DNA from 3 places in the Streptomyces sp. NPDC050264 genome. Region 3 is predicted to be linked to each of the others. Evidence: riboswitches for the same ligand, from Rfam matches in the RefSeq annotation. Region 3 holds a riboswitch; each other region holds the start of a gene.

Region 1 (9,851 bases), on a different contig from region 3:
CGCGGCGCGGTAGGTGCGGCAGCGCTCGCGCACCTCCGCCTCGTCGAGCACATAGGCGGGTGTCCCGAACCGTTCGGCGACCGCGGCGAGCGGGACCCCGCCGACGGCGAGGTCACCGTGCGGCCCGCGGTCGGTGGAGGCCGGCCACACCGACAGGTCGTCGACAGCGGGGGCCGTGGCGGGAGTGTGCGGGTGCGTGATGGTCATGATGTGCGAACTCCCTCGTCCAGCCGTGCCACGCCGGTCACCTGCTGCTGCCACCGGCCTCCGGCCTTCCTGCCGCCGCGGCGGGCGAGCGGGACGGCGGTCGCGGGGGCGGAGAACGTGGGATCGACGGTGACGGCGGTGACGCCGAGGAGTCCGGCCAGGGCGCGCAGCGCGGGTTCGCCGAGCCTGATCCACCTCTGGTCCTCGCCCAGCGTCGCGGTCAGGCGCTCGCGGCTGGTGAATCCGACGGCGGTACGTTCGCCGAGCGGGGTACGGAACATGCGGGCGGCGCACCCCGCGGGGCCCGGCCGGACGGGAACGTGGAGCGGTCCGGCCGGGTTCCGTTCGGAAGGCTCCGGGTCTTCGGCGCACTGCGGGTCGTTCATGGGACTCCCCCTGGAGAATCCTCGATGCGGGCAGGAACGCCCCGGCCTTCACCGAAGGGAAGGCCGGGGCGTGCTGCTGACGCTATGCCCGCGGTACAGGGGGTTCCGACGCCTCATGACGCGACGCTTACGGCAAGGGGCCCGCCTCTGACGGGATGCTGACGGAGGTGGTCCGGCAGCGCCCCGGCGCGCACCCGTCCCGGGTCAGCGATCGCCCGCCAGGTCGAGCTCCGTCGGGGCCGGGCCGCCCTCCGTCAGGGTCGGCGCGACGCGGCGCCAGGAGCGGGCGACGGGGCCGGTCACCCCGCGCCACCAGGCCTCGGCCGGGAGCTCCCCGGACGGCTCGAACGGCTCGCCCGGACGCGGTGTGGCGAGTGCCTGTCCGGCGTCCCGCGCCACGTCCATGGACCATTCGCCGGGCTCGGCCCACGCGTGGGGCGCCAGATTGAACGTGCCCCAGTGGATCGGCATCAGCACGCCGTGCGGCCGCGCGCCCTGCAGATCGAGGTGGGCGCGCAGGCCTTCCTCGGGCGTCATGTGGATGTCCGGCCAGAAGTCGGAGTAGGCACCGACCTGGATCATGGTCACGTCGAACGGCCCGTGCTCCGCGCCGATCTCCCGGAAGCCCTGGAAGTAACCGGTGTCACCGCTGTGGTAGATCCGGTGCTCAGGACCCGCGACGACCCAGGACGCCCACAGGGTGTGCTGGGGGTTGCGCAGGCCGCGGCCGCAGAAGTGACGGGCGGGCGAGGCCGTCAGCGTCACCCCGCCGACCTCGGTCGACTCGTGCCAGTCCAGCTCGCGCAGCCGGTCGGCCGGGACGCCCCAGTGCTCCAGGTGCGCGCCGACGCCGAGCGGCACCGCGAAGACGGTGTCCGTCCCGGTGAGCGCCTTGATGGTGGGCATGTCCAGGTGGTCGTAGTGGTCGTGCGAGATGACGACCACGTCCACCGGGCCGAGCGCCGCGAGGGGCAGCGGCGCGGGGTGCAGCCGCTTGGGGCCCGCGAAGGCGAACGGGGAGCAGCGCTCGCCCCACACCGGGTCGAAGAGCACCCGCACCCCGTCGATCTCCGCGAGCACGCTGGAGTGCCCCATCCAGGTGATGCGCAGCCCGCTCGCGGCCGGCTTCGCCAGATCGGCGAAGGTCGTGGCGTGCACCGGCACCGTGCCGGCCGGAGCGCGCAGAGCCCGCTCCTCCTTACGGAAGTAGACCTTCGCGAAGTCGAGCACGGAGCCGTCGGGCCGGGTGCGCGCCCCCTCCGGGTTCTGGAACTGCCCGTCGGCGAAGTTCGGCGACTTGCGGATCCGCTCCAGGCGCGCGCCGGTGGCCTCGGCGCCGAACGCGGCAGGCTGCAGCGACCGCAGCCTGGGACTCAGGGAACGTGGCACAGCGCCTCCCGTTGATCGATCAGGGTCCTCCATTATGTGCCGCCCCTGTGACAGCGCGCCCCGCCGCCCCCTGCACCACCGCGTCGCGACTGATCCGGCATTCGGTGCCAACGGCATTGACAGGGCTCGAACCCCCTTCCGATACTGACTGACGATTCAGTACGCCCACGCCGAGGAGATGACCGGGAACCCATGACCGCCGCCACGCCCGCCGGGCAGCCCACGACGCCGCTGATCCAGCTGACCTGGACCGACCACGTCACGGGCCGCGCCGGCTACCTGGTGGTGGACCGCCTGGTGCGCGGCGTCTCCAGCGGCGGCCTGCGGATGCGCCGCGGCTGCACGCTCGACGAGGTCGCGGGACTCGCGCGCGGCATGACGATGAAGGAAGCCCTGCACTACAACCCGCAGGGGCGGTACATCCCGCTCGGCGGCGCCAAGGGCGGCATCGACTGCGACCCGCGCTCCCCGGAGGCGTACGGCGTACTGGTGCGCTACCTGCGGGCCATGCGGCCCTACATCGAGTCCTTCTGGACCACGGGCGAGGACCTGGGCCTGACCCAGGACCTCGTCGACGAGGCGGCCGCCGAGGCCGGCCTCGTCTCCTCGATCCAGGCCGTGTATCCGTTGCTCGACGACGAGCGGGCCGCCCGGCAACGCCTCGCGGACGCGTTCGCGGTCGATGTCGACGGGATCGGCCTGGACGAACTCGTGGGCGGCTGCGGTGTCGCCGAGTCGGTGCTCGTGGCGCTCGACCGCGCCGGACTCCCGCACGCGGGTACCCGGGTCGCGCTCCAGGGTCTGGGCACGATGGGCGGCGCCACGGCGCGCTTCCTCTCCCGGGCGGGGCTGAAGGTGGTCGCGGTCGCCGACCTCAAGGGCACGGTGGCGAACCCCGAGGGACTCGACGTGGAGGCCCTGCTCGCCGCGCGCGACGCGTACGGCACGGTGCACCGCCCGGCGCTGCGCCCCGAGGACCGCGACCTGCCGGGTGACGCCTGGCTCTCGGCCGACGCCGAGGTGCTCGTACCGGCCGCGGTGTCGTACGCGATCGACGCCGCCGGCCAGGAGCGGATCACGGCCCGCTGGATCGTGGAGGCCGCCAACATGCCGGTCCTCCCCGACGCGGAGGAACTGCTCACCCGGCGCGGCATCACCGTGCTGCCGGACGTCGTCGTCAACTCCGGGACGAACGCCTGGTGGTGGTGGACCCTGTTCGGTGACATCGGCGCGGACGCGGACGAGGCGTTCGCGTACACACGGCGTTCCATGCGCGCCCTGATCGACCAGGTACTGACCCGCGCGGAGGCCGACGGGACGACCCCGCGGGCCGCCGCGCACGCCATCGTCGCCGACCGGCTGCCCGTCATCGCGGAGCGCTTCGGCTGGTACGGGTGACCGCGCCCGGCCCACCGCCGGTCCGCGGGTGAAGAACTAGGGTGGCCGCGTGGCCAGAGTCCGGTTGAGCGTGCCCGAGCGGCGCGAAGAGCTGTTGCGTGCCGCCATCGAGCAGATCGAGGCGCGCGGGGTGGCGGCCGTGCGCATCGCCGACGTGGCGTCGGCGCTCGGCGTGAGCAACGCGCTGGTGCTGTACCACTTCTCGACGAAGGAGAAGCTCGTCTCGGCCGCCTTCACGTACGCGGCGGAGGACGATCTCGCGCGGCTGTCCAAGCTGCTGGCCCGTCGCACCACGGCTCTCAAGCGGCTCCGGGCGGCGGTGCGCTGGTACGCGCCGACGGGTCGGGCCAAGGGCTGGCGGCTGTGGATCGAGGGCTGGGCGGCGTCCTTGCGCGAACCGGCGCTGCGCGAGGTCACCCGCGACCTCGACAAGCGCTGGAAGGCCGCGCTCACCGAGGTCGTCGCGGAGGGCGTCGCGGCGGGCGAGTTCACCTGCCCCGACCCGACGGCGACGGCGCTGCGCCTGACGGCCCTGCTCGACGGGCTCGCCGTGCAGATGACGGCGTACGAGGGGGCGGTCTCCCGGGCCCGCACGCAAGAGTGGGTGGACGAAGCGCTCGCCCGTGAACTGGGCCTGGACCGGGCGGAGTTGACGCGCCAGCCGGTCCAGGGTCTGCCGTAGACGACAGCGCGGCACAGCGCATGCCGGCGCAGTGGCTGTCAGTTCAGCTCGTACACCGCCGTCACGCTCACCTCGTCCTCGATCTCGCCGGGCGCCACCGGGACCTTCGCCGCCGACTGTTCGAAGGCCGCGGGGGGTACCTCCACCGGCCGGGGGCGGCCGCTCGCGCCCTCCGTCAGCGAGACGAGCCGGCCGAGCCGGTGCCCGCTCAACTCGGCGTACTGCACGGCCTTTTCGTGGGCGTCGGTGTGCGCGGCGGCCCGGGCGGCGGCGCGCAGCCGGCTCGGGTCGGCGACGTCGAAGACGACCGCGTCGACCCGGACGGCGTCGCCGGTCGCGTCCGTGATCGCCTGGATGACCTCGCCGGTCCGCCGTACGTCGCGGACCTTGACGGAGAACGACTGCACGGCCCGGTAACCGATGACCCGCGTCGTCGCGCCCGGCTCGGGACCGGTCTCGTACACGGCCGAGACGGCGAGGTGGTCCGTGCGGATGTCCCGGTCGGCGACGCCCGCCTCGCGCGCCGCGGCGGGCAGCGCGTCCGCGGCGCGGCTCTGGGCGGCCAGGGCGTCCTTGGCCGTGGGCCCGGTGGCCTCGACGCCCGCCGTCACGGTCGCCATGTCCGGGGCCGTACTGGCCCGGCCCTCACCGGTCACCGTCAGGGTCGCGGGTTTCGGCGCCGCGACGGCGGCGGCGGCCGGTGCCTCCGGCGCGGCGGCGGCGGGCACCGCCGGCAGCATGACGGCGAGCAGGGCTCCGGCGAGGGCGGCACGGTGCCGGGTGCGTAGAGGCAGTGCAGACATGGGATCGGGGTCCTTCCCGGTCGGGCCCGCCGGCGCGGCGGGCAGCCGACATCCCAGCACCCGCACCCGCCCGGCCCCGTCACGCCACTCCGCCCGGTCACCCCGTCGGGGATCAGAACGACAATCAGACGGGTTCATCGGGGAGCGGAGGGATCAGGACGCGGACTCCAGATGCATCTTGATCGTGTGCGGGTCCACGAAGCCCTTGGCCACCACGCGGTCGCCGGAGGACTCCCCGCGCAGCCGCCGCCCGATCCACGGCACCAGGAACTCGCGCGCCCAGTGGATGTCGTCGCGCCGCACCTCGAACGTGCCGCGCGGCGGGAGCAGCGGCCAGGCCTGCTCCGGGTCGGCGGGCACGTCGACACCGAGCGCCTGCCCCGCGCGCAGGGCGACCCGGGTGTGTCCCTCGGCGGACAGGTGGAGGCGGTCCTCGTCCCAGGCCCGGCGGTCCTGGATGGACCTGAGGGACCACAGGTCGAGCACCGGGCAGCCGTAGCGGTCGGCGATCGCGCGGATGTGCATGTTGTACGTGGCGATCTTGCCGCGCATGTGCTTGAGGACGGCCACGTCGCGGGTGTCGAAGCCGGTGGCGACCATGACGGTCCCGGCGGCCCCGGCGAGGCGTGCCACGGCCTTCTCGAAGCGCTCGGCCACGTCGTCCGGGTCGGTGCCGGGCCGGATGATGTCGTTGCCGCCCGCGACCAGCGTCACCAGGTCGGGGGCGAGCTCGACGGCCCGCGGGACCTGGTCCTCGACGATCTGGTCGATGAGCTTGCCGCGCACGGCGAGGTTCGCGTACTGGAAGGTGTCCTCGGCCACGCGGTCGTCCAGGAGGACGGCGAGCCGGTCGGCCCACCCCACGAAGCTGCCGTCCGGCCCGGGGTCCCCGACGCCTTCGGTGAAGCTGTCCCCCACCGCCGCGTAGGACCGAATCGTGCCGCCGCTGAATGATCTCGATTCGTTTGCCACGACCACACATCTTTCACCCTCGGGTGTGGCCTACGCGACCGTAACCAGGGGTTGACGAGCGGTGAGAAAACGCACTCGGCTCCCGGGGAATAACCCGGGAGCCGATCGGATCGCGCTCGAATCAGATCGAGACGCCGTGCTCGCGCAGGTACGCCAGCGGGTCGACGTCCGAGCCGTAGCTCGGGGACGTACGGATCTCGAAGTGCAGGTGCGGGCCGGTCACGTTGCCGGTGGCGCCGGAGAGGCCGATCTGCTGGCCCGCGGTCACGGTCTGCCCCGCGGAGACGCCGAGCGAGGACATGTGGGCGTACTGGGAGTAGCGGCCGTCGGCGTGCTGGATGACGACCTCGTTGCCGTAGGCGCCGTCCCAGCCGGCCGAGACGACGGTGCCGGCGCCGACCGCCTTGATGGCGGTGCCGGTGGGCACGACAAAGTCGGTGCCGGTGTGGTAGCCGCTGGACCACATGGAACCGGACGAGTGGTACGGCGTGCCGATGGAGCCGTCGACGGGCTTCACGAAGTCCGCGGTGCTGCTCGCCCGGGAGGCCGAGGCGGTGCTCGCGGCCGCGCCGTTCAGGGTGAGCTTCATGCCCGGCTTGATGACGCCCGCGTCGGAGCCGACGACGTCCTTGTTGGCGTCGTACAGCTTCTGCCAGCCGCCGTCGACGTTCTGCGCGTCGGCGATCTTCGAGAGCGTGTCACCGGACTTGACGGTGTACGTCTTCGCGTCGGTCGAGGCGGAGTCGGTCGCCGCGTGGGCGCCGGTGGCACCGATGAGCGGCAGGGCGAGCGCGGCGCCACCGGCCGACGCGACGGCGGCGGCGCGGGTGACGCGCTGGGACTTGGGGCGGCGGTGCTTTCCCTTGGCGGGCATGACGAGTTTCCTCTCCGTCGCCTACGAGGTGAGCTGTCGGGTTCGGGCTGGAGCTGCCCGGCCGGGCCCTTTCACGGACACGACTTCACCCCTAGCCGCATGGGGAATTCCCTCGGCGGCGCACTGCCTGTGGGTCCCCCGTTCCTGCCGTCACGGGTCGTTGTTCGGAATTCCGGGCGGTGGCAGGACTAGGCGTTCCGTCCGGAGTGAGTGGCGACCGTAAGGCAGCGCGAAAGGCGGTGACAAGCGCCGAAATCACCTCTGGGTCCGCTTTCTTGATCGTCTGGGCGTTTTCTGTGTCACCCTGCGTCGACTCAGGGGCTTTGCCGGCGCCTTACTTTCAGGAATTCAGAGGAAGAGAATTTCCGGCGGCCACCACGGACCGTTACGGCTATGAGCCTGCTCACGCGCCTGTACCCAATGTCCCTTTATTTACGGACGGTTGATGTGAAGTATGAGCAAAACGGACAGATGGTTTACTCGGGAACCCGTGTCGTATCGTCAGGAGCGCGTCCGCCGGCGAGCGACGCCGGAGCCCGACCGGGAGGAGCCCCCGTGACACAGCACGCCCCGTCCACCGAGCCCGAGCTGTCCGGAGTGCGCAACTTCCGCGATGTGGGCGGTCTCCCGACCGTGGACGGCCGGCGCGTGCGTCCGGGCGTGCTCTACCGCAGCGGCCATCTCGCCCACGCCACCGCCGAGGACGCGGCGTTCCTCGCCGGGCTCGGCCTGCACACCGTCTTCGACTTCCGCAACGCCGCGGACCAGCGCCTCGAGGGCGCCGACGTCGAACTGCCGGGCGTGCGCAATGTGAACCTGCCGCTGACCGACCCCGCCGACGGCGCCGAGTTCTGGCAGATGGTCCGCGACGGGGACATAGACCAGCTGCGCACCCTCCTGTCCGAAGGCCGCGCGGCGAACCGCATGATCACGTCGTACCGCTCGATCATCTCCCTGCGCACCGCCGAGCACAGCCGCGTGCTGCACGCGCTCGCCGAGGACAGCGTGCCCGCCCTGATGCACTGCGCGGCGGGCAAGGACCGCGCGGGCCTGTCGATCGCGGTGACGCTGCTCGCCGTCGGCGTGGAGCGCGACGCCATCGAGACGGACTACCTGGAGTCGAACGCGAAGCACCGCCGCTACAAGGTGCGCCGCAGCAGCGCGGCGAGCGACGCCTACTCCCCCGAGGTCATGGAGTTGCTCAGCCCGCTCTTCGACGCCCGCGCCGCCTACCTGCACGCGGCCTTCGAGACCATCGAGCAGACCTGGGGCGGCGCGGACCGCTACTTCGAAGAGGGTCTGGGGCTCACCGCGGCCGACCGCGACCGGCTGCGCGAGCGCCTCCTCGTCTGAGCCGCGCTACTGGCCCCCGCCCAGCGTGAACAGCAGGTAGACGAAGGCGGCGAAGGCATGTCCCGCGAAGACGTACACGAGGACCCGCACCCAGATACCGCGCGGCAGCTTGTCCTCGATGTCCCGCCGGGCGGGCTGTTCCCCGGCGCCGTGCTCGGTCGCGTCACTCACGTCAGCCATGTCGGGCCTCCCGGATCGGACCGGCCGCGGGGCCGAGGCACAGCGCGGCGGTCGGGCTCTGCAGCAGGGTGTGTACGAACAGGAGCTCGGCCCCGCCCCGGTCCGCGGCGGCGATCCGGTGCGGGGTGAGCGAGTCGAAGTGCGCGCTGTCCCCGGGGTCGAGCCGGTAGGACGTGTCCCCGAGGCGCAGTCGCAGCCGCCCTTCGAGGGCGTAGAGCCACTCCTCGCCGGGGTGCACGCGCACGATGTCGCCCTGCGATCCGTACGGCACGTGGACCCGCAGGGCCTGCATGCCGCGGCCGGGAGAACCCGCCTGGAAGTACGTCCAGCCGCCGGCCTCGGTCGCCTCCATGGCGTCGGCCCGGACCACGGCGTCGCGGTCGGCGGGGGTCTCGCCGAGCAGTTCGGAGACCGTCGTACCGTAGATACGGGCAAGGGCGAGCAGCATCGGCAGCGACGGCTGCCGCTGCCCGGTCTCCAGACGCGACAGATGCGCCGGTGACAGGCCCGCGGAGCGGGCGGCGACCTCCAGGGTGAGGGCGGCGCGGCGGCGCAGGGCACGCAGCTGGGGCGCGACGGCGGGCAGCTCCGGGGGTTCCGGTGCCTCCTCCGGGAGGGCAGGACTCATACGGTCGATTCAGCCAGAGCCCTGCCCGAGGGGCAAATTTATTGCCCCGGAGGCAAATCCGACGAGCTGCGGTCAGCGGTTGGCGACCGCCTGCTTGATCAGGGTCTTGCCGAAGTCCCACATCAGCCCGCCACCGCTGTGCGCGTCGTCCATCACGGCGGTGAACGCCTCCACGAACCGCTCGACGTCGGCCTCGTCCACCACCAGCGGCGGGATCAGCTTGATGACTTCGAGGTGGTCGCCGGAGACCTGCGTGAGGATCCGGTGCTTCTGCAGCAGCGGCACGACCACCATCTGCGCGAACAGGCCCTTGCGCGCGGCCTGCAGCATGGCCCAACGGCTGCGCAGTTTCAGGGACTTGGGCCTGCCGAACTCGATGCCGATCATCAGGCCGCGGCCGCGGACGTCGCTGAGCAGCTCGTAGCGGTCGATGAGGGCGGTGAGCCGCGCCGTCAGCAGCTCGCCCATGGCGCGGGCGTTCGCGACGGTCTCCTCGCCCTCCATGACGGACAGGACGGCGAGCCCGGCGGCCATGGCCTGCGCGTTCGCCCCGAAGCTCGCCGAGTGGACGAGGACCCGGTCCATGGACGAGTAGACCTTCTTGAAGATCCAGTCCTTGCCGAGCGTCGCGCCGACCGGCACGTACCCGCCGGACAGCGCCTTGGCCACGCAGACGAGGTCCGGCTCGACACCGTCCTCGTGCTGGTACGCGTAGAAGTCGCCGGTGCGGCCGAGGCCGGTCTGCACCTCGTCCGCGATGAGCAGCGCCTTGTGCTGGTGCAGGAGGTCCTGCGCGGCCCGCAGATAACCGGGCGGCGACTCGTGCACGCCCTTGCCCTGGATCGGTTCGACGATGAGCGCCGCGACGTCGCCCTTCTTCAACTCCCTTGCCAGCGCGTCGAGATCGCCGAGCGGCACGGCCGTGTCGGGCAGCAGCGGCGCGAAGCCGTCCCGGAAGCCGTCCTCGCCGTTGACCGAC
Region 2 (9,851 bases), on a different contig from region 3:
AGAGAGTGACAGTCGGTTGTCCGGGGACGCCCGGCGCACAGAGGAATCCGGCATCCCGTTAGGCTCCGGAGCCATGGACGTACTCATCCATCTCTTCGTCGGCCTGCACATCATCGGCATCGCCGCGCTCCTCGGCGGTTTCCTCACGCAGATGTCGGCGATCGGGCAGGGCACCGCCCGCTTCAACAAGGCGATGTTGCACGGCGCCCTGACCATGCTGGTGACCGGCGTCGCCCTGGTTGGCCTGAATCAGGCCGACGGCAGCACCGTGAACAACATCAAGATCGGTGTGAAACTGGCGATCCTGATCGTGATCCTCGGCATCGTGTACGTGAAGCGCGACGAGGAGACGGCGGAGAAGGGCTTGTTCGCGGCGGTCGGCGGCCTGACCGTGGCCAACATCTTCATCGCCGTTCTCTGGACCTGACCCGCTCCGTGGATCTGACCGCCCCCACCGCGGTGACGATCCAGACGGCCACCGCGATCCACAGCAGCACCTGCCCCGGCCCGTCGAGCCAGGACGCCTCCACGGCGGTGGCCACCGTCAGCATCGCCACCGCCGTCATCCCCATCGGGAACACCGTCGACCAGCGCCGCACGTCGTACGTGAACCGCGGCTCCAGCACCTCCGCCACCGCGAGCACCACGTAACAGGCGACATCGAGCGCGAGCAGCACCCCGCACATGTCGCGCAGCACCCCGGTGACGTCGGAGTTCCAGAGGCCACCGGCCCGCCCCGCGAGCACCAGCTTCGACGCGGCGAGTGCCGAGATGGCGAGCGCGCCGCCCGCGACCCAGTGGTCCCCGGCCCCCGTGAACACCTGCCGGAGATCGAACCGGGTGAACGCGGCGACGTACATCACGATGCCGAACCAGAACACCACCATCGACGCGTAACCGAGCCAGTCCACGCCCAGGCCCGCCGACAGCGTCGCCCCGAGCACGGCCGGCCCCTGCGTCGCCACACAGGCCAGGAAGACGGCCCCCGGCATCCGTGGTGTCCAGTGCCGTACGACGACGCAGAGCAGCCCCGGCCAGGCGAGCACGGCGATCACCAGCAGCACCTCGGCGATCCCTTGCCGGCCCATGAGGGAGATCCGGGTGCCGAGCACGCAGGTCGCCGCGACGGCGGTCAGCGCGGGCGGGGTGTCCGCCTCGTGCCGCCAGCGGCCGCGGTCGCGCAGCAGCCGGAGCGCGAAGTCTGCCGCCAGAAGCACCCAGAGCGCGGCGGCGAGCACCAGGAGGATGGCGGACAGAACGCCGTACCCGGTCAGACGGAGCCCGACCGAGATGATGCCGGTCGCCATGACAGCGGCGCCGGCGGCGGGCGGGAGCTGGGACCAGAAGGGCCGCGGGGGCACGTCGGCGCGGTGGTTCGGGCGGTGCTGCACCGCCCGAACGTAACCGCGGCCGAGGTCAGGCGGGGCGCACCACGCTGTGGATCGACGCCGTGCCGTCGTAGTAGATGGATTCCTCGCGGACGTACGCGCCCGGCTTCGGCGCGTGGATCATCATGCCGTCGCCCATGTAGAGACCGACGTGGCTGATGTCGTCGTAGAAGAACACCAGGTCACCGGGTTGGATATCGGAGAGGGAGACCGTCGTGCCGACCTCCACCTGGTCCCACGTGGTACGCGGCAGCGAGATGCCGGCGGCCTTCCACGCGGCCTGGGTGAGGCCCGAGCAGTCGTACGAGTCCGGTCCCGTGGCGCCCCACACGTATGGCTTGCCCTCCTGGGACTTGGCGAACGCGAGGGCCTTCGCGGCCTTGGCCGCGTAACCGGACGAGGTGCCGGCCGACGTGTCGGACGAACCGGTGCCGGAACCCGAGCCGCCCTCCTGCTGAGCCGCCTCCTCGGCCGCCTGGCGCTTCTTCTCCTCCTCGGCCTTCTGCTTCTCGGCGAGCTCCGCGGCCTTCTTGCGGGCCGCCTCTTCCTTCTTCTTCTCGATCGCCGCGAGCCGCTGCTTCTCCTCGGCGGTCAGCTTGGACAGCAGCTCGCGCGCGTCGGACAGCTTCGTCTGCACGCTCCGTTTCGAGGTCTTCAGCTCGGTCTGCGACGAGGTGAGCTGCTGGAGGTTCTCCTGCGCCTCGGTGCGCTTCTTCGCGGTCGTGCGCTGCTGCTCCTGGTAGGCGTCGACCGCCTTCTTCTGGCTGGCCGTCATCCGGCTCATCAGCCGGTTCTGCGCGAAGTAGTCCTCGGGATCGTCCGCGAGGAACATCGTCGCGGTGTCGCTGATCCCGCCCGAGCGGTACTGCTGGGCGGCGAACCGGCCCAGCTCCTGGCGGGCCGTGTTCATCTTCTCGGTGCGCTGCGCGATGTCGTCGAGGAGCTTGTCGACCTGCTTCTTCTTGCTGTCCGTCTGCTCCTTGGCTGAGTTGTACTTCTGCGTGGCGGCCTCGGCCTGCCGGTACAGGCTGTCGACCTTCTTCTGCACCTCTTGGAGGCTCGGTTTGGCCGGCTGCGCGGGGGCGGCCTGCGCCGTCTGCGAGAGCAGCGCCACGGAGGTGAGGGCGGCGGTCGTGATCCCGACCGCCGGGGTCGTGCGAAGGCCGCCGGACATCCGGGAGCGGGTGCGCGGCTTGCGGTGCGACGCCAAGGAGGCGACTCCTTCCGTGGTCCGCCTACCGGGTTAGCTGTCGGGTTCGGGCCTACGGAAGGCTGCCCTACGGTCAACTGCCCGGTACCGCTGGGCTGTTGAGCCGATTCACCCCAAGGTCGGTTGGGTCCCCGGTTCCCTGCCTCTCGGCGTACGGGACTCGGCGGGGGCTGACCGCTCGCCGCGTTGTTCGCGGTCGGGGGGACGGACTGCCCGCGCAGCACCGTAGCCAACTCGTGTTGCTGCTGTGAAGGTCGTTGTTCGATTTGCCCGATACATTTTCGTGACCTTGGCGACACCGGGGGCCGGACGCCCGGGCGGAACCGGAGCCGGCCGCGCCAGGTGACGAAGTGATCGCACCGGGTGATGGCGGATGCGTGAATGTGCGGGGTTGTGAAGGTGGGGGCGGGCTGTCAGTGGGGCGGCCTAGACTCGTATGGCGATGAGCAGCCTCTTTGACGACAGCTTCCTGGCAGGCCTCCAGAACCGGACCGAGGAGCCCCCGCCGCCCGACAGCGAGCACGAAGGACCGGTACCGGAGCCGATCCCGGACGACCTGTTCGGCGGGAAGTTCGACGTGCCCCCGGCCAGGGACGCGTACTACCGCGACGGCGCCCCGCGCCCGGCCCTCGACCCGGCAGCCCTCCTGGACGGGCTGAACGAGAACCAGCGGGCGGCCGTCGCGCACGGTGGCTCCCCGCTGCTCATCGTGGCGGGCGCCGGCTCGGGCAAGACCCGCGTCCTCACCCACCGCATCGCCTACCTGCTGGCCGAGCGCGGTGTGCACCCCGGCCAGATCCTCGCGATCACCTTCACGAACAAGGCCGCGGGCGAGATGAAGGAGCGCGTCGAGTCCCTCGTCGGACCGCGCGCGAACGCCATGTGGGTCTCCACCTTCCACAGCGCGTGCGTGCGCATCCTGCGCCGCGAGTCGAAGAAGCTCGGCTTCACGTCGTCGTTCTCGATCTACGACGCCGCCGACAGCAAGCGCCTCATGGCCCTGGTCTGCCGTGACCTGGAGCTCGACCCGAAGAAGTTCCCCCCGAAGTCCTTCAGCGCCAAGATCTCGAACCTGAAGAACGAGCTGATCGACGAGGAGGACTTCGCGGCGACCGCCGCCGACGGGTTCGAGAAGTCCGTCGCCCAGGCCTACGCGATGTACCAGTCGCGGCTCAGGGAGGCCAATGCCCTCGACTTCGACGACCTGATCATGACGACGGTGAACCTGCTGCGCGCGTTCCCCGACGTCGCCGACCACTACCGCCGCCGGTTCCGGCACGTCCTGGTCGACGAGTACCAGGACACGAACCACGCGCAGTACGCGCTGGTGCGCGAACTCGTCGGACCGGCCACGGACGCGGAGGGCAACGACGCCGACCCCGCCGAGCTGTGCGTCGTGGGCGACGCCGATCAGTCCATCTACGCGTTCCGCGGCGCCACGATCCGCAACATCCTCCAGTTCGAGGAGGACTACACGGACGCGACGACGATCCTCCTGGAGCAGAACTACCGCTCCACGCAGACGATCCTGACCGCGGCCAACGCGGTCATCGAACGCAATGAGTCGCGCCGCCCGAAGAACCTGTGGACGAACGCGGGCGCGGGCTCCCAGATCACCGGCTACGTCGCGGACACCGAGCACGACGAGGCCCAGTTCGTCGCCGAGGAGATCGACCGGCTCACGGACGCGGGCGACGCGAAAGCCGGCGACGTCGCCGTCTTCTACCGGACGAACGCGCAGTCGCGTGTCTTCGAAGAGATCTTCATCCGCGTCGGCCTGCCCTACAAGGTCGTCGGCGGCGTCCGCTTCTACGAGCGCAAGGAGGTCAGGGACGTCCTCGCGTATCTGCGGGTCCTGTCGAACCCCGAGGACTCCGTCCCCCTGCGCCGCATCCTGAACGTGCCCAAGCGCGGCATCGGCGACCGCGCCGAAGCCATGATCGACGCCCTCTCCCAGCGCGAGAAGATCTCCTTCCCGCAGGCGCTGCGCCGGGTCGACGAGGCATACGGGATGGCGGCCCGCTCCACGAACGCGGTACGGCGGTTCAACACCCTCATGGAGGACCTGCGGACCATCGTGGAGTCGGGCGCCGGCCCGGCCACGGTCCTGGAGGCCGTCCTGGAGCGCACCGGATACCTCGCCGAACTGCAGTCCTCCACGGACCCGCAGGACGAGACCCGGATCGAGAACCTTCAGGAACTCGCCGCCGTCGCGCTGGAGTTCGAGCAGGAGTCCGCCACGGCTTCGGAGCCGGACGCGAATGCGGATTCCGGTGCGGATTCGGCTCAGGGTGAGGACGAGGGCGAGGGCGAAGCGACCCGCGGTGATCTCTCCGCCTTCCTGGAGCGCGTCGCGCTCGTCGCCGACTCCGACCAGATCCCCGACGAGGAGGACGACGGCAGCGGCGTCATCACCCTGATGACCCTGCACACCGCGAAGGGCCTCGAATTCCCGGTGGTCTTCCTGACCGGCATGGAGGACGGCGTCTTCCCGCACATGCGGTCCCTGGGACAGACCAAGGAACTGGAGGAGGAGCGGCGCCTCGCGTACGTCGGCATCACCCGCGCGCGGGAGCGGCTGTATCTGACCCGGTCCTCCATGCGCAGCGCCTGGGGCCAGCCCTCGTACAACCCGCCCTCGCGTTTCCTGGAGGAGATCCCGGAGGCGCATCTGGAGTGGAAGCGCACGGGCGGCTCCGCGCCCGCGCCCTCGACCAAGGGCATCGGCGGCGGTATCGCCGCATCCCTGTCGTCGTCCCGCTCCCGCACGACACCGGCCTTCGCCACGCGCCGCGCCAACGAGAAGCCGGTCGTCGCCGTGGCCGTCGGCGACCGCGTCACACACGACCAGTTCGGCCTCGGCACGGTCGTGGGCGTGAGCGGATCAGGGTCGAACGCGGAGGCGACGATCGACTTCGGCGACCCCAAGCCGAAGCGTCTGCTGCTGCGGTACGCGCCGGTCGAGAAGTTGTAGCGCCCGGCCCGGCCGGGGTGGCTTCACGTCGGGTCGAGGCCGTGGCTGCGGAGCCACGGCAGCGGGTCGATCGCCGAGCCGCCCCCGGGTCGTACCTCGAAATGCAGGTGCGGCCCGGTCGAGTTCCCCGAGTTGCCCGAGTGCGCGATCACGTCACCGGCCTTCACGGGCCCGCTCATCACGGTGTGCGAGGAGAGGTGGCAGTACCACGTCTCCGTACCGTCCTTCGCGGTGACTATCGCCATGTTCCCGTACGCGCTGTTCCACTGCGTGCGCACGGTCCCGTCCGTCGCCGACATCACCTCGGTCCCGTACGAGACGGGGAAGTCGATGCCGCTGTGCACGGACATCCAGTTGATACCGGCCTGCCCGTAGTAGGCGCTCAGCCCGTGCTGCTTCACCGGCAGCGCGAACTTGGGCCGCATCGCCTCCTTGTGCGCGGCCTCCTCGGCGGCCTTCTTGCGGTCGGCCTCCTGCTTCGCCTTCAGGTCGATCCGCTCCTGCGTGCGGCTCGCCCGGTCGGCGAAGTCGCCCGCGTCCGCGGACACGTCCTTGAGCTGTGTGTCCAGCTTGTTGTTGGCGACGGACGGCTTCACCGCGCTCGCGTCGGGCGCCGACGCGGCCTGCGTCTCCTTGCCGTCGTCCCCGCCGATGCCGCCCACGGACGCCGCCGCGACCCCGGCGACGCCGACCACGCACACCGACGGCACGGCGATGGTCAGCAGAGCGGAGCGCTTGGCGGGGGTGCGGCGCCGGGACCGGCCGCCGCGGGGTGCCGCGCGCCGCGTGAACTCCGGTCCGGCGGGGGCCGCTTCGGCCTCCGCGGGTTCCAGGTCCAGGGCCGTTCCCGGCTGCGGGTCCGGCTCGGTCTCGGAGTCCTCGTGTGCCCGGGGATGTTCGGTGGGGGTGTACTGGTCCGGCACGAAGGTGTGCACGGCCGTTCCGTCGAGGTCGCCATGCACGGCGGTTCCGACGGGCATGTCATGCACGGCCGTCCCGACGGGAGCGTCCAGCACGGCGGTTCCGTCGGAATTCCACGCCGTGGCGTCGTACGCGCCCGTGTCGTAGGCCGTCGTCCCGAAGACCGGCGCCTCGAAAGTCTGCGTGTCGTAGGTCTGCGCGCCCCACTGGCCGGTGTGCTGCTGCCCGTAACCGGCGTCGCCCGCCGCCCACATGGCGGTCGTGTCGTAACTGCCCGTGTCGTACGCGGAGGTGGGGTACGCCGATGTCTCGAACGCCGGTGCGGTGAACGTCGATGTGTCGTACGGCGATGCCGCGTAGGGAGCCGCGTACTGCTGCTGTTCGCCGGTGGTGGGCCACTGGCCCGTGGCGTACGCGCCCGTTTCGTAGGAACTCGTGGCGTAGGTGCCCGTTTCGTGGGAACCAGTGCTGTACGGGTCGTTGCCCGGCAGGTCGCCGAAGAGAGGATCGGCTACGAAGCTGGTCGTGGAGTAACCGTCGTGCGCCGCATAATGCGCGGTTCCCGACGGATGACGGTCGTTCACCCACTTCTCTTTCGCCTCGACAACAGGGCTGCCAGAGCAGTGCGGCGACTGTACCCGGCAGTACGTGGGCGCGACAATCTTCGGCCGGTTTCATGCCCCGCGGAATGGGGCAATCAGCCGCCTTTCGGTGAACAGTGGGCACAGCTTTGGCGCTGGGTTCGAGGTGCGTTCGACGTTTCGCCGGATTTGCCCGGTCGGATCGGACCGGTCGGAGGTGTCGGCCGGAGGTGCCGGTTCGGAGCGCCGGTTCGGATCTGACCCGTCGCAGGCGTTGGTTCGGAGGTGTCAGTCCGGACGTGTCCGGCCGGGCCTCGTCACGCCACCGTCAGGCCGCCGAACGAGTCGGCGGCGCCCGCTCCTTCCCTCGTCGGGTCGGCGTCGAGCGCCTGGCGGACGCCCGTCGCCACGGCCGGGTGCACCGGCAGCGCCAGATGACCGATCCCCGTCACCCGCACGTTCTGCACGAGAAGATCCGGGTGCTCGACGCACGCCGTCTCCAGCGGCACCATCAACTGGTCGAGATCGCTCCAGAAGCTCACAAGGCGCGTACGACAGTCCGGCGCCGGCCTCTTCAACTCCTCGATGACCGACGAGCCCGGACGCATCTGCCGCACGATCGGATGCGCGTCCGCGAGCGGCACGGCCCTGGTCCCCGCGTGCGGTGTGCCGAGCGTGACGAGAGTGCGCACCCGCTCGTCGCCGTCCAGGCACTGCACGTAATAGCGCGCTATCAGACCGCCCAGGCTGTGGCCCACGATGTCGATCCGCTCCTGGCCCGTCCGCTCGCACAACTCCTCGACGTGCCGGGCCAGCAGCGCCGCCGCCGTCCGTATGTCGCAGGTCAGCGGCGAGTAGTTGAGCGACTCGATCCGCTGCCTGCCGTGCTGGATCAGCGAACGGCGCAGCAGGACGAAGATCGAACGGTTGTCGATGAAGCCGTGCAGCAGCAGCACCGGAGGTTTCTCGGCGGTGGGCAGGCGCGGCGCGTCCGCCAGGCCGCTCATGTCCTTCAGGTCGTCGGCGTCGGTCGCGTTCTCCAGGTTCTCGAGATCCGCCGGCGTGAGGGCGGCGTCCGACGACGCCATCACCGGCAGCGCCGCCGGATGCCTTCGCTCCGGGAGGATTCCCGAGGGATAGAGGAGCAGATGCCCCGCGAGGATCGCCAGCTCCAGCGCGGTCGCCTTCAAGAGCGCGATCGACAGACCTGCCAGTCCGGTCGGCAGCAGGTGGCAGAGCGGGCGAAAGGGCAAAGCCCTCGTGACCTTCATCGGTCGACCTCCCGTCGGCACGCGGGGGAGACCTCTGTCCCCCGTGTGCACTCATGAGGAGCCGAGCGAAGCAAGCCCACGATCAGGCCGATGTGCCGACCGATCCAAACGTACGAAGGCCGAACGTGCCGTGCCACCGTGACGTGCGGCTGTCGGCGCGGTGGCCGGGCGACCTCGAAGCGGCTCCCCTCGCGCCTGTACCGGATGGACTGATCAGCCGACCGATACGGTTGCGGCGCGCAGCGAACGTGTCCCACTGTGTGATTTCCCCCTCGCTGAGCACCGTGAAACGGCCGGTTGCGGGATGCTGTGGATAACGTTCGTTCACTGACGTTCGTTCACTTCGGATGCCCTGGATGGGGTATCCGGCACCCGGGTGCGGGTACCACCACGGTCCCGGGGGTCAGTCACTTCATGGAGGCAGTGATGGGTGTGGCAGCCGGTCCGATCCGCGTGGTCGTCGCCAAGCCAGGACTTGACGGCCACGATCGCGGGGCCAAGGTGATCGCGCGGGCGCTGCGCGACGCCGGCATGGAGGTCATCTATACGGGTCTGCACCAGACGCCCGAGCAGATCGTGGACACCGCCATCCAGGAAGACGCCGACGCGATCGGTCTGTCCATCCTCTCCGGCGCGCACAACACCCTCTTCGCGCGCGTCATCGAACTCCTCCGGGAGCGCGACGCCGACGACATCAAGGTCTTCGGCGGCGGCATCATCCCCGAGGCCGACATCGCTCCGCTGAAGGAACAGGGCGTCGCGGAGATCTTCACCCCGGGCGCGACCACCGCGTCGATCGTGGACTGGGTCCACGCCAACGTGCGGCAGCCGGCCCAGGCGTAGGCCTCCGGCTCCGGGCGCGTTGTTGCGCGTTATGGGGCGGGCGGTGACTGTGGCGTTCGCCGGGGTGGGCGTTGGCTACAGCGGGGTGGGCGTCGACTGCAGCGGCGGGCTGAGTTCGGTGCGCATTGTGTGGCGTAGCCGCAACGTGCCCACCAGACGTTGGAACGCCTCCGCCCAGTAGCCGCCGGCCCCCGGCGCCGCGTCCTCCGCCTCCTCCACCGTGGCCGTGAGCCCCTCCAGGCGCACGGCCTCCTCCGGGTCCAGGCACCGTTCGGCCAGGCCCATCACCCCGCTGAAACTCCAGGGGTAACTCCCCGCGTCCCGCGCGATGTTCAGCGCGTCGACCACCGCCCGGCCCAGCGGCGGCGCCCAAGGCGTGGCGCACACCCCGAGCAGCTGGAACGCCTCCGACAGACCGTGCGCCGCGATGAACCGCGCCACCCAGTCCGCCCGCTCCGCCCCCGGCAGCGCCGCCAGCAGCTTCGACCGCTCCGCGAGCGAGACCGCGCCGGGGCCCGCCGCATCCGGTGCCGTCGGGGCGCCGAGCAGCGCCCTCGACCAGCCGATGTCGCGCTGCCGCACCGACGCCCTGCACCACGCCGCGTGCAACTCGCCCCGCCAGTCGTCGGCCACCGGCAGCGCCACGATCTCCTCCGGAGTGCT
Region 3 (9,445 bases):
CGTCCGCCAACGACGTGATGGCGCAGTTCATGCACCTCGAATACACGGCGCCGGACCAGGACATCTCGCTGTACATCAACTCCCCCGGCGGCTCGTTCAGCGCGATGACGGCGATCTACGACACGATGCGGTACGTCAGTTGCGAGGTGGAGACGACCTGCCTGGGGCAGGCCGCGTCCGTGGCCGCGGTGCTGCTCGCCGCCGGGGCGCCGGGCAAGCGGATGATGCTGCCCGGCGCGCGCGTGCTGCTCGACCAGCCCGCGCTGCCCGGGCCGGCGCAGGGCCAGCCCACCGATATGGAGATCCAGGCGCGCGAACTGGCGCGTATGCGTGAGCAGTTGGAGGAGATGCTCGCGCGGCACTCGGGGCGGGAGAAGGACCAGGTCGGCCGGGACATCGAGCGGGACACCGTGCTCGATGCCCACCAGACCCTGGAATACGGCCTGGTGGACCACGTGCTGCGGAGCCGCAAGACCACGCTCGGCACGCAGGGTGCGAGGTGACGTGCCGATGTATCCACCCCAACCGCCACCGCTGCCCGCGCTGACCCGCGCCGAGTGCGAACTGATCGACAGCTATCTGGCGGTCGTCGATCTGGTCGCGCGGATCAATCCGGCGCGCGGCGACCACACCTACCGGGGGCTGCGGGCGGCCCAGGCGCTCGTCAGTCGGGCGTCGGCGTTGCGGGACGCCCTGGAGCTGATGCACCGACGGGGTGAGAGCGAGGTGCACGCGGCAACCCTGACGCGGGCTCTGCGCGTCCTTGACGGCGAAAGGCGAACGCAGAGAGTCGCTTTGCCACCAGAAACGGTCACTTGAAGTCGCAGCTCGCGCGAACTGTCTGCACTCGGGCCGAAACGGCCCAGATGGTGTACCACCGGATGGCCTAGACAGTCGTACTTCATCAAGACTGTCGGAGTTGCGCTCCGACGGTACGCAGATGCCGGAATATCGCGTTCCGCCCCTGGTGCGAGCGTGGTCGGGTGTCGCGGGCGCGGCCCGGACGCGGCACTGTCCACCTGAACGGGCCAAGCGTGAGCAGCCTCACTTACCGCCGGTTCAACTCGGTTTCGGCTCCACATGTGAGTGAAGATCCCTTCCGACGACAAGCCCCCGCCGCCGCGGCGGGGCGGTCCGTGCGGACGCCGAGTCCTGCCGCCGTGCGGATGCCAGGTCGACAGAAGTGCATCGGCAGGAGTGGAGGACCCAGGTACGACGGGCCGCCGGCCCACCTCGACGGAGGTGGTGCCCGAGGGGCCCTTGGGGTGAAGCCGCACCATGCGGCCGGGCATCTTCGCCTGCCCGAACCCGACAGGTCACCCTTCACAGGCGGCTGACGAAGGGTTGCGCATGACTGCGCTCAATCGTGTTCCCTCGCTGCTGACCCGCGCCGGCACCGCGTCGGTCCTGACCCTCGCTGTCGCAGGAGCCGGCCTCATGGTCCCCGGCGCCGCGACCGAGGCGTCGGCGGCAGCGGCCTCGACCAAGGCACTGAAGGTCGCGGCCTCCAAGAAGGGATCGCCGTACAGGTGGGGCGCCACGGGCCCGCACCGGTTCGACTGCTCGGGCCTGACGCTCTACTCGTTCAAGCGGGCGGGCAAGAAGCTGCCCCGCACCGCCGCGCAGCAGTACAACAAGACCCGCCATGTCTCCTCGTCGCACCGCAAAACGGGTGACCTCGTGTTCTTCCACTCGGGCCGGAGCGTCTACCACGTCGGCATCTACGCCGGGAAGGGACGGATCTGGCACTCGCCGAAGACCGGCGCAGTGGTGCGACTCGAGAAGATCTGGACGCGGAGCGTCTGGTACGGCCGGGTGCGCTGACCCCGCCGCACGGAGCGGCCCGTGGGGACGAGGCCGGGCGCCAGGCCCGTCCCCACGCGGCCTCTCACGCGATCAGCGGCTCCAGGAGGAGGACCAGGGCCAGGAGCACCAGCGCGCTCCCGGTGACCGCCTCCACGGCGCGTGCTGTGCGCGGCCTGCGCAGCCACCGGCCGAGCCGGTCCACGAGCAGGGCCACGGCCGGGAACCAGAGCAGCGCGAGCGCCACGACGATCGCCGAAAGAACGGCCGTTCGCGGGAGGGCGGGGCTGCCCGCGGGCACGAACTGCGGCAGCACGCTCAGGAACGTGATCGGTGCCTTCGGATTGAGCGTGTTGGTCAGGAAGCCCTGTCGCAGCGCGCCGCCGGCCGGGCCCCGCTCCGGGCCGGCTCCGTCGTCGGCCCGCTCCGCCAGGGGGCGCAGCGCCGACTGCAGCGTCCTCGCGCCCAGGTAGAGGACGTACGCACCGCCCGCGAGCCGGAGGGCGCCGAACAGGGCGGGTACGGCGGTGAGGACCGCGGCGAGGCCCGCGACGGCGAGCGCGGTGTGGACGAGCAGACCGCCGGCGACTCCGAGGGCGCAGGCGACTCCGGCGCGGCGCGAGATCATGGAGTTGCGCACGACGACCGTGAAGTCCGCGCCGGGCAGGGCCACCATGCCCGCGGCGACGCCGGTGAAGGCGACCAGTTGAGCGTCCATGCGCACCAGCCTGCCCGAGCCGGACCTTCAGCAGGTATGTGCAATATTCTGGGTCTGCCTAAAGCAGTGCTTAAGGCCGGAGGCCGCGGACGCACGGGTCCTGTGTGCTCCGTACGGCGTCGGAGGCGTTCGATGTACGACCCGACGCGGCTCGCCGCGCTGGTGGCGGTCTCCGAGGCCGGTTCCATCACCCGGGCGGCCCAACGCCTCGGATATACGGTCCCCGCGCTGTCGCAGCAGCTCGCGAAGTTGGAGCGGGAGACCGGGACGGCGCTGCTTGTGCGGCATCACCGGGGCGCCCGGCTGACGGGGGCCGGCGAGGTGCTGGTGGAGACGGCGCGGCGGGTGCTCGACGAGATGGCGCGGGCCCGGCACGAGCTGGCACGGCTCGCGGGCCTGTCGGGCGGCCGGCTGCGGCTCGGTACGTTCACGACGGCGGGGATGCATCTGCTGCCGCCGGCGCTGACCGCGTTCCGCAGGGCGCATCCGGATGTGGAGTTGACGGTCGCCGGGTACGAGCCGCCGCTGGGGGTCGCCGCGGTGGCCGCGGGCACCATTGATGTGGCGCTCACCCACACGTATGCGCCCTCCGACCCGGTGGCCGTACCGTCGTCCGTGGTCCAGGAGCCCGTGCTCGTGGAGGAGTTGGTGCTGGTGACGGCGCCCGGGCAGGCGCTGACGGCCGGGACCGCAGGGGCGACGCGGCTGCCGCCGGCCGAGCTGGCGGGCCAGCCGCTGATCAGCATGGCGCCGACCCATCCGCCGCGACAGGGTGTCGAGGCGGCGCTTGCGCGGGCCGGGGCGACACCGTCGGTGCGGGTGGAGACGCCGAGTTATGCCCTGGTGTGCGCGCTGGTGAGTGCCGGGCTCGGGGTGGCGGTGGTGCCGGAGATGGTGGCGCGGATGTCCGCGACGCCGCTCGGCGTACGGCTCCTCGATCCGGGAGATCTGCGGCGGACGGTGTCGGTGGTGCACCGGGCGGACGACACGAACCCGGCGGTCGACAGTTTCCGGGCGCTCCTGCGCGGGGCGTTCGGCCGCTCGTCCAACTGACGGGTCGTCAACATGCGGTGGCTGGGGGCTCGTTGCCGCCCTTCGCTCTGGTGAGCCACGGCAGGGCGATCCACACGGTCTTGCCGCCCTCCGGGGTCGGCGAGACCGAGAGGCGTCCGCCGCACTCGGCGGTGAGACAGCGGATGATCACCATGCCGCGTCCGTTGTCCTGCTGGACGGCGGCGGGCAGGCGCTTGGGGTAGCGGGGGTGGCTGTCGGTGACGCCGATGCGCAGGCGCTCGTCGCGCTCGAGTGTCACGTCGACGGTGAAGGTGGGCGACATTCCCAGGGTGTGCTGCACGGCGTTCGTCGCGAGTTCCGAGACGATCAGGCGGACGGTGTCGGCCTCTTCGGTGTCCCCCGGCATGCCCCACTCCGCGAGTACGCGACTCACGTACCGGCGGGCCGTGGAGACCGAGGCGGGTTCGCTCGGCAGTGTGACGGATGCTTCCTGGTGGTCTGCCATGGCGACGTCGTCCCTTTCCCACCGGGGCCGCGCCTGTCGACTCTGGCGGATCGCTGGCGTGCGGTCTCCGACTTCTGCTTCGCGCCAGAGTGCCACTTGAAGGCCCTTCCGTACTGCCGATCCTCCAAGATATGCATATATCTGTCGCTCGAAGCGGTGAACTCTGCGACGAGAGACCGTATTTGGGCGAGCGCACGCCGCTTCCTCTACCGTCTGATCAGGAACCGCTTCGCATGGGCCGGAAAGGAGCCCGGCCCAGCGGCCCGAGGACGTTGAGGAGTCAGCATGAAGTACGGTCCCGCGGTCCGCCGTCGCAAACTCGGCGCCGAACTGCGCGCGTTGCGGGTCCAGGCCGGACTGACCAGTGGCCAGGCGGCCCGACTGGTCGGCTGGCACCAGTCGAAGGTGAGCCGGATCGAGACAGGACGCAGTGGCGTGAAGGCATCGGACGTGCTGCGCCTGTTGGACGCGTTCGAGACGAAGGACCCGCGGCAGCGGGAACTCGTGATAGCGCTGGCGGGCGCGGAGGAGACGGGCGGGCAGCATTGGTGGCACGCCTATCGGGGGCTTCTGCCCCCGTCCTACCGCGATTTCATCAGCCTGGAGTCACAGGCCTGCCGGATCCGGACGCTGGAGACGAGCGTGGTGCCGGGGCTGCTGCAGACGCCGGAGTACGCGCGGGCGGTGACCCGCTCGGTGCTGGTCGGGACCCCGGACCGGCACATCGAGGCGCTGGTGGAGGTGCGGCTCGCGCGGCAGGACGTGCTGCGGGCGCAGCCGCCGCTGCAGCTGACCGCGGTGCTCGACGAAGGGGTGTTACGGCGCGAGGTGGGCGGCACCGGCATCCTGCGGCGACAGTTGGCACACCTGGCAGAGGCGGCACAGATGCCCCATGTCCGGATTCAGGTGCTTCCCTTCTCGGCGGGCGGCCACATCGGCCTCAGCGGCCCTTTCGTAGTGTTCTCATTTCCGAACACATCCGATCTGGATGTGGTTGTTCTCGACCATTTGACGAGTAGCCTCTACCTCGAGCGGAAAGAAGACCTCACGGCATACACCGATGCCTTCGACGCTCTTCTCCTCCGTGCACTTTCACCCGAGGACTCGTTGGAATTCATCGCACAGATCGCCGGGTAACCACGCGGACGAGGACGCCGACACCTCGCCACGGGCCGGCACTGCGTAAGGGGGCACCATGAATGCACTGCCTCGGTACGTTCCTTCCGTTCCTTCCAGCTCGTCGCTGCGCGGAGCTCGGTGGCGGCGCAGCAGCCGCAGCACCGGCGCCAACAACTGCGTCGAGACAGCCCCCCTGACATCGGGGCCCGCGTCCGGACTGTTCGCCGTCCGCGACTCCAAGAACACCGCGGGGCCCGCCCTGCTGTTCGCGCCCTCCGCCTGGGAGGGATTCGTCAACTCCCTTCGGTGAAGGCACCTTGGGGAGCACTGCGGCTGATCACCCTTACCGCCTCACCGAGTTGTTCGTCGGTGAGGTCGGCGCGGGCGGTCAGCCGCAGTCGCGAGATCCCGTCGGGCACGGACGGCGGACGGAAGCAGCCCACCGAGAGACCCGCCGCCCGGCAGTCCGCGGCCCAGCGCACCGCTTCGTCGGGCGAGGGTGCGCGCACCGACACGACCGCCGCGTCCGGCCGCACCGCCAACAGGCCTTCGCTGGTGAGAAGTTGATACAGGGTCGTCGCGACCTCGCGGGCCCGGTCCGCACGCCCCGGTTCGCGGCGCAGCAGCCGCAACGCGGCCAGTGCGGCGCCGGCTGCCGCCGGGGCGAGCCCGGTGTCGAAGATGAACGTGCGGGCCGCGTTCACGAGATGGTCGATGACGTGGGCCGGGCCGAGGACCGCGCCGCCCTGACTGCCGAAGGACTTGGAGAGGGTGACGGTGACGACGGTGTCCGGCTCTCCCGCCAGGCCCGCCGCCTGCGGGGCGCCCCGGCCGCCGGTCCCGAGCACGCCGAGCCCGTGCGCGTCGTCGACGATCAGTCCTGCCCCGAACTCCCGGCACACCAGGGCCAGTTCGGCGAGTGGCGCGCGGTCCCCGTCGACCGAGAAGACGGTGTCCGAGACGACGACGGCCGGCCCGTCGTGGGTGCCGAGCGCTTTGCGGACGGCGGCGGGGTCGGCGTGCGGCACGACCTGGGTGGCGCCGCGGGCCAGACGGCAGCCGTCGATGAGGGAGGCGTGGTTGGCCGCGTCGGACACGATCAGCGATCCGCGCGGGGCGAGCGCGGTGACCGCGGCGAGGTTCGCCGCGTAACCGGAGGAGAGGACGAGCGCGGCCTCGAATCCGCAGAACTCGGCCAGCTCCCGTTCGAGGCGGGCGTGCAGCTCGGTGGTGCCGGTGACCAGCCGGGAGCCGGTCGCCCCGCCTCCCCAGCGGCGGGCGGCCCCGGCCGCGCCCTCGACGACCTCGGGGTGGCGGGCCAGGCCCAGGTAGTCGTTGCTCGCGAGGTCGAGGAGCGGGGAGTCGGCCGGGCGGGGGCGCAGGGTGCGGACGAGTCCGGCGGCTTCGCGGGCGCGGCGCTCCTCGTCGAGCCAGCCGAACGCACGGGCGGGGGCAGTGGCCATGACTCCCTCTGTTTGTAGGTAACGCACAGACCCTAGTCGGGCCGCCACAGGGTCAGGGTGTGGCAATACCCACACGTCGAGCGCTGTCCTTTGTACGAAGTCTCCTTTCGCGGGGGTGTCCCGATAGGCGAGTATCTGACGCCATGGACCTGCTGAACACGCTGGTGGACAAGGGGCTTCGGCGCGCGCTGCCGAGCCGTGAAGAGGCGCTCGCCGTGCTGGCGACGTCGGACGACGACCTGCTCGACGTGGTGGCGGCGGCCGGGAAGGTGCGCCGCACGTGGTTCGGGCGCCGGGTCAAGCTCAACTATCTGGTGAACCTCAAGTCGGGGCTCTGCCCGGAGGACTGCTCGTACTGCTCGCAGCGCCTCGGCTCGAAGGCGGAGATCCTCAAGTACACGTGGCTGAAGCCCGACGAGGCCTCCAAGGCGGCGGCCGCCGGGGTCGCGGGCGGCGCCAAGCGGGTCTGCCTGGTGGCGAGCGGGCGCGGGCCGACCGACAAAGATGTGGACCGGGTCGCGAAGACGATCGACGCGATCAAGGCCGACAACGAGGACGTCGAGGTGTGTGCCTGTCTCGGTCTGCTCTCCGACGGGCAGGCGGAACGGCTGCGCGGGGCGGGCGCGGACGCGTACAACCACAACCTGAACACGTCCGAGGCGACGTACGGCGACATCACGACGACGCACACGTATGCGGACCGGGTCGACACCGTGCAGAAGGCGCACGCGGCCGGTCTCTCGGCCTGTTCCGGCCTGATCGCGGGCATGGGCGAGAGCGACGAGGATCTGGTCGACGTGGTGTTCGGTCTGCGTGAGCTGGACCCGGACTCGGTGCCGGTGAACTTCCTGATCCCCTTCGAGGGGACGCCGCTGGCCAAGGAGTGGAACCTCACCCCGCAGCGCTGCCTGCGGATTCTGGCCATGGTCCGCTTCGTCTGCCCGGACGTGGAGGTGCGGATCGCGGGCGGCCGCGAGGTGCATCTGCGCTCGATGCAGCCGCTGGCCCTGCACATCGCCAACTCCATCTTCCTGGGCGACTACTTGACGAGTGAGGGACAGGCGGGCCGGGCGGACCTGGAGATGATCGCGGACGCCGGGTTCGAGGTGGAGGGCGCCGACGAGGTGACCCTGCCCGAGCACCGGGGCGGCGGCTGCGGTTCCGTGTGCGCCTCCGACTCCGGCTCCGGTTCCGGGGGTGCTCCGGTCGAGGTGCCCGAGGCGCGTACCGATCTGGTGACCGTGCGCCGCCGGGGCGCGGGGACGGATGTCGCGCCCAATGCCTGACGCGCACCTGGACGAGCTGCTGGCGCTGGACCGGCAGCACGTCTGGCATCCGTACGGGCCCATGCCGGGCCGGCAGGAGCCCCTGGTCGTCGAGTCGGCGGCCGGGGTGCGGCTGCGGGTCGCCGGGCACGGCGAGCTGGTGGACGGCATGTCGTCGTGGTGGTCGGCGATCCACGGGTACAACCATCCGGTGCTCAATGACGCGGTGCGCGGCCAGTTGGAGCGGATGAGCCATGTGATGTTCGGCGGGCTCACGCACGAGCCCGCCGTCCGGCTCGCGAAGCGGCTTGTCGACATGTCCCCGGACGGCCTGGAGCACGTGTTCCTCGCCGACTCCGGATCGGTGTCGGTGGAGGTCGCCCTCAAGATGTGCCTGCAGTACTGGCGCTCGCTCGGCAGGCCCGGGAAGCGGCGGATGCTGACCTGGCGCGGCGGCTACCACGGTGACACCTGGCAGCCGATGTCCGTGTGCGACCCGGAGGGCGGGATGCACGGGTTGTGGGCGGGGGTGCTGCCGGAGCAGGTCTTCGCGGACGCTCCGCCGAGCACGTACGAGGAGTCGTACGCGGAGCGGTTGCGGGAGCTGATCGGCCGGCACGCGCACGAGCTGGCGGCCGTCGTGGTGGAGCCCGTGGTGCAGGGGGCGGGCGGGATGCGGTTCCACTCCCCCGCGTATCTGCGGGTGCTGCGGGAGGCGTGCGACGCGCACGACGTGTTGCTCGTGTTCGACGAGATCGCCACCGGGTTCGGGCGGACGGGAGCACTGTTCGCGGCCGAGCACGCGGCGGTGACACCGGATGTGATGTGTGTCGGCAAGGCGTTGACCGGCGGCTATCTGACGCTGGCGGCGACGCTGTGCACGGCACGCGTCGCCGACGGGATCTCGCGGGGCGAGGTGCCGGTGCTGGCGCACGGGCCGACGTTCATGGGTAATCCGCTGGCCGCGGCGGTGGCCTGCGCCTCGATCGACCTGCTGCTCGGCCAGGACTGGCGGGCGGAGGTCAAGCGCATCGAGGGCGGGCTGCGTGATGCTCTGTCAGATGCCGTGGACATTCCGGGAGTTCGCGAGGTGCGGGTGTTCGGCGCCATCGGTGTCGTGCAGTTGGACCACGAGGTGGACATGGCGGTGGCGACCCGGGCGGCGGTCGCGGAGGGTGTCTGGCTGCGTCCGTTCCGGGATCTCGTCTACACGATGCCGCCGTACATCACCGGTGCCGAGGATCTGGCACGGATCGGGCGCGCGGTGTGCGCGGCCGCGCGGGAGGGATGAGCGCTGTGAACGTGCTGGTGGTCACGGGGACCGGGACCGAGATCGGCAAGACGGTGACGACCGCCGCGGTGGCCGCCGCCGCGGTGCGGGCGGGGCGCTCGGTGGCTGTGCTCAAACCGGCGCAGACCGGTCTCGCGCCGGGCGAGCCCGGGGATGCCGACGACGTGGTGCGGCTCGCGGGGCCCGCGGTGACGCCCCTCGAACTGGGGCGGTATCCGGAGCCGCTGGCGCCGGGGACGGCCGCGGCGCGGGCCGGTCTCCCACCGG

The links. Region 3 has a riboswitch for cyclic di-AMP ahead of AB0J02_RS16680 (C40 family peptidase). Riboswitches for the same ligand answer to the same signal wherever they lie in the genome.
Region 1: linked by a shared signal. The riboswitch ahead of AB0J02_RS04845 (LysM peptidoglycan-binding domain-containing M23 family metallopeptidase) and the one ahead of AB0J02_RS16680 (C40 family peptidase) in region 3 are both predicted to bind cyclic di-AMP.
Region 2: linked by a shared signal. The riboswitch ahead of AB0J02_RS40575 (NlpC/P60 family protein) and the one ahead of AB0J02_RS16680 (C40 family peptidase) in region 3 are both predicted to bind cyclic di-AMP.

The regions. Positions count from the first base shown of each region.
Region 1 covers NZ_JBFAKV010000002.1:471,600-481,450, reverse strand. Annotated here, with positions in the region: gene lysA (diaminopimelate decarboxylase) at 1-207, opposite strand, end outside; gene AB0J02_RS04875 (SAV_915 family protein) at 204-593, opposite strand; gene AB0J02_RS04870 (MBL fold metallo-hydrolase) at 798-2,015, opposite strand; gene AB0J02_RS04865 (Glu/Leu/Phe/Val dehydrogenase dimerization domain-containing protein) at 2,175-3,380, shown strand; gene AB0J02_RS04860 (TetR/AcrR family transcriptional regulator) at 3,430-4,062, shown strand; gene AB0J02_RS04855 (SIMPL domain-containing protein) at 4,101-4,865, opposite strand; gene AB0J02_RS04850 (SGNH/GDSL hydrolase family protein) at 5,019-5,837, opposite strand; gene AB0J02_RS04845 (LysM peptidoglycan-binding domain-containing M23 family metallopeptidase) at 5,959-6,711, opposite strand; cyclic di-AMP (ydaO/yuaA leader) riboswitch at 6,715-6,900, opposite strand; gene AB0J02_RS04840 (tyrosine-protein phosphatase) at 7,267-8,064, shown strand; gene AB0J02_RS04835 (DUF6126 family protein) at 8,071-8,244, opposite strand; gene AB0J02_RS04830 (XRE family transcriptional regulator) at 8,237-8,872, opposite strand; gene AB0J02_RS04825 (aspartate aminotransferase family protein) at 8,945-9,851, opposite strand, start outside.
Region 2 covers NZ_JBFAKV010000039.1:44,158-54,008, forward strand. Annotated here, with positions in the region: gene AB0J02_RS40565 (hypothetical protein) at 74-427, shown strand; gene AB0J02_RS40570 (tellurite resistance/C4-dicarboxylate transporter family protein) at 405-1,391, opposite strand; gene AB0J02_RS40575 (NlpC/P60 family protein) at 1,417-2,598, opposite strand; cyclic di-AMP (ydaO/yuaA leader) riboswitch at 2,605-2,774, opposite strand; gene pcrA (DNA helicase PcrA) at 3,041-5,572, shown strand; gene AB0J02_RS40585 (M23 family metallopeptidase) at 5,596-7,077, opposite strand; gene AB0J02_RS40590 (alpha/beta fold hydrolase) at 7,392-8,345, opposite strand; gene AB0J02_RS40595 (cobalamin B12-binding domain-containing protein) at 8,772-9,188, shown strand; gene AB0J02_RS40600 (DUF5691 domain-containing protein) at 9,264-9,851, opposite strand, start outside.
Region 3 covers NZ_JBFAKV010000008.1:148,290-157,734, reverse strand. Annotated here, with positions in the region: gene AB0J02_RS16690 (ATP-dependent Clp protease proteolytic subunit) at 1-503, shown strand, start outside; gene AB0J02_RS16685 (hypothetical protein) at 511-819, shown strand; cyclic di-AMP (ydaO/yuaA leader) riboswitch at 1,216-1,347, shown strand; gene AB0J02_RS16680 (C40 family peptidase) at 1,351-1,824, shown strand; gene AB0J02_RS16675 (LysE family translocator) at 1,889-2,521, opposite strand; gene AB0J02_RS16670 (LysR family transcriptional regulator) at 2,654-3,574, shown strand; gene AB0J02_RS16665 (ATP-binding protein) at 3,582-4,040, opposite strand; gene AB0J02_RS16660 (helix-turn-helix transcriptional regulator) at 4,326-5,177, shown strand; gene AB0J02_RS16655 (DUF397 domain-containing protein) at 5,236-5,469, shown strand; gene AB0J02_RS16650 (8-amino-7-oxononanoate synthase) at 5,453-6,622, opposite strand; gene bioB (biotin synthase BioB) at 6,766-7,908, shown strand; gene AB0J02_RS16640 (adenosylmethionine--8-amino-7-oxononanoate transaminase) at 7,901-9,178, shown strand; gene bioD (dethiobiotin synthase) at 9,184-9,445, shown strand, end outside.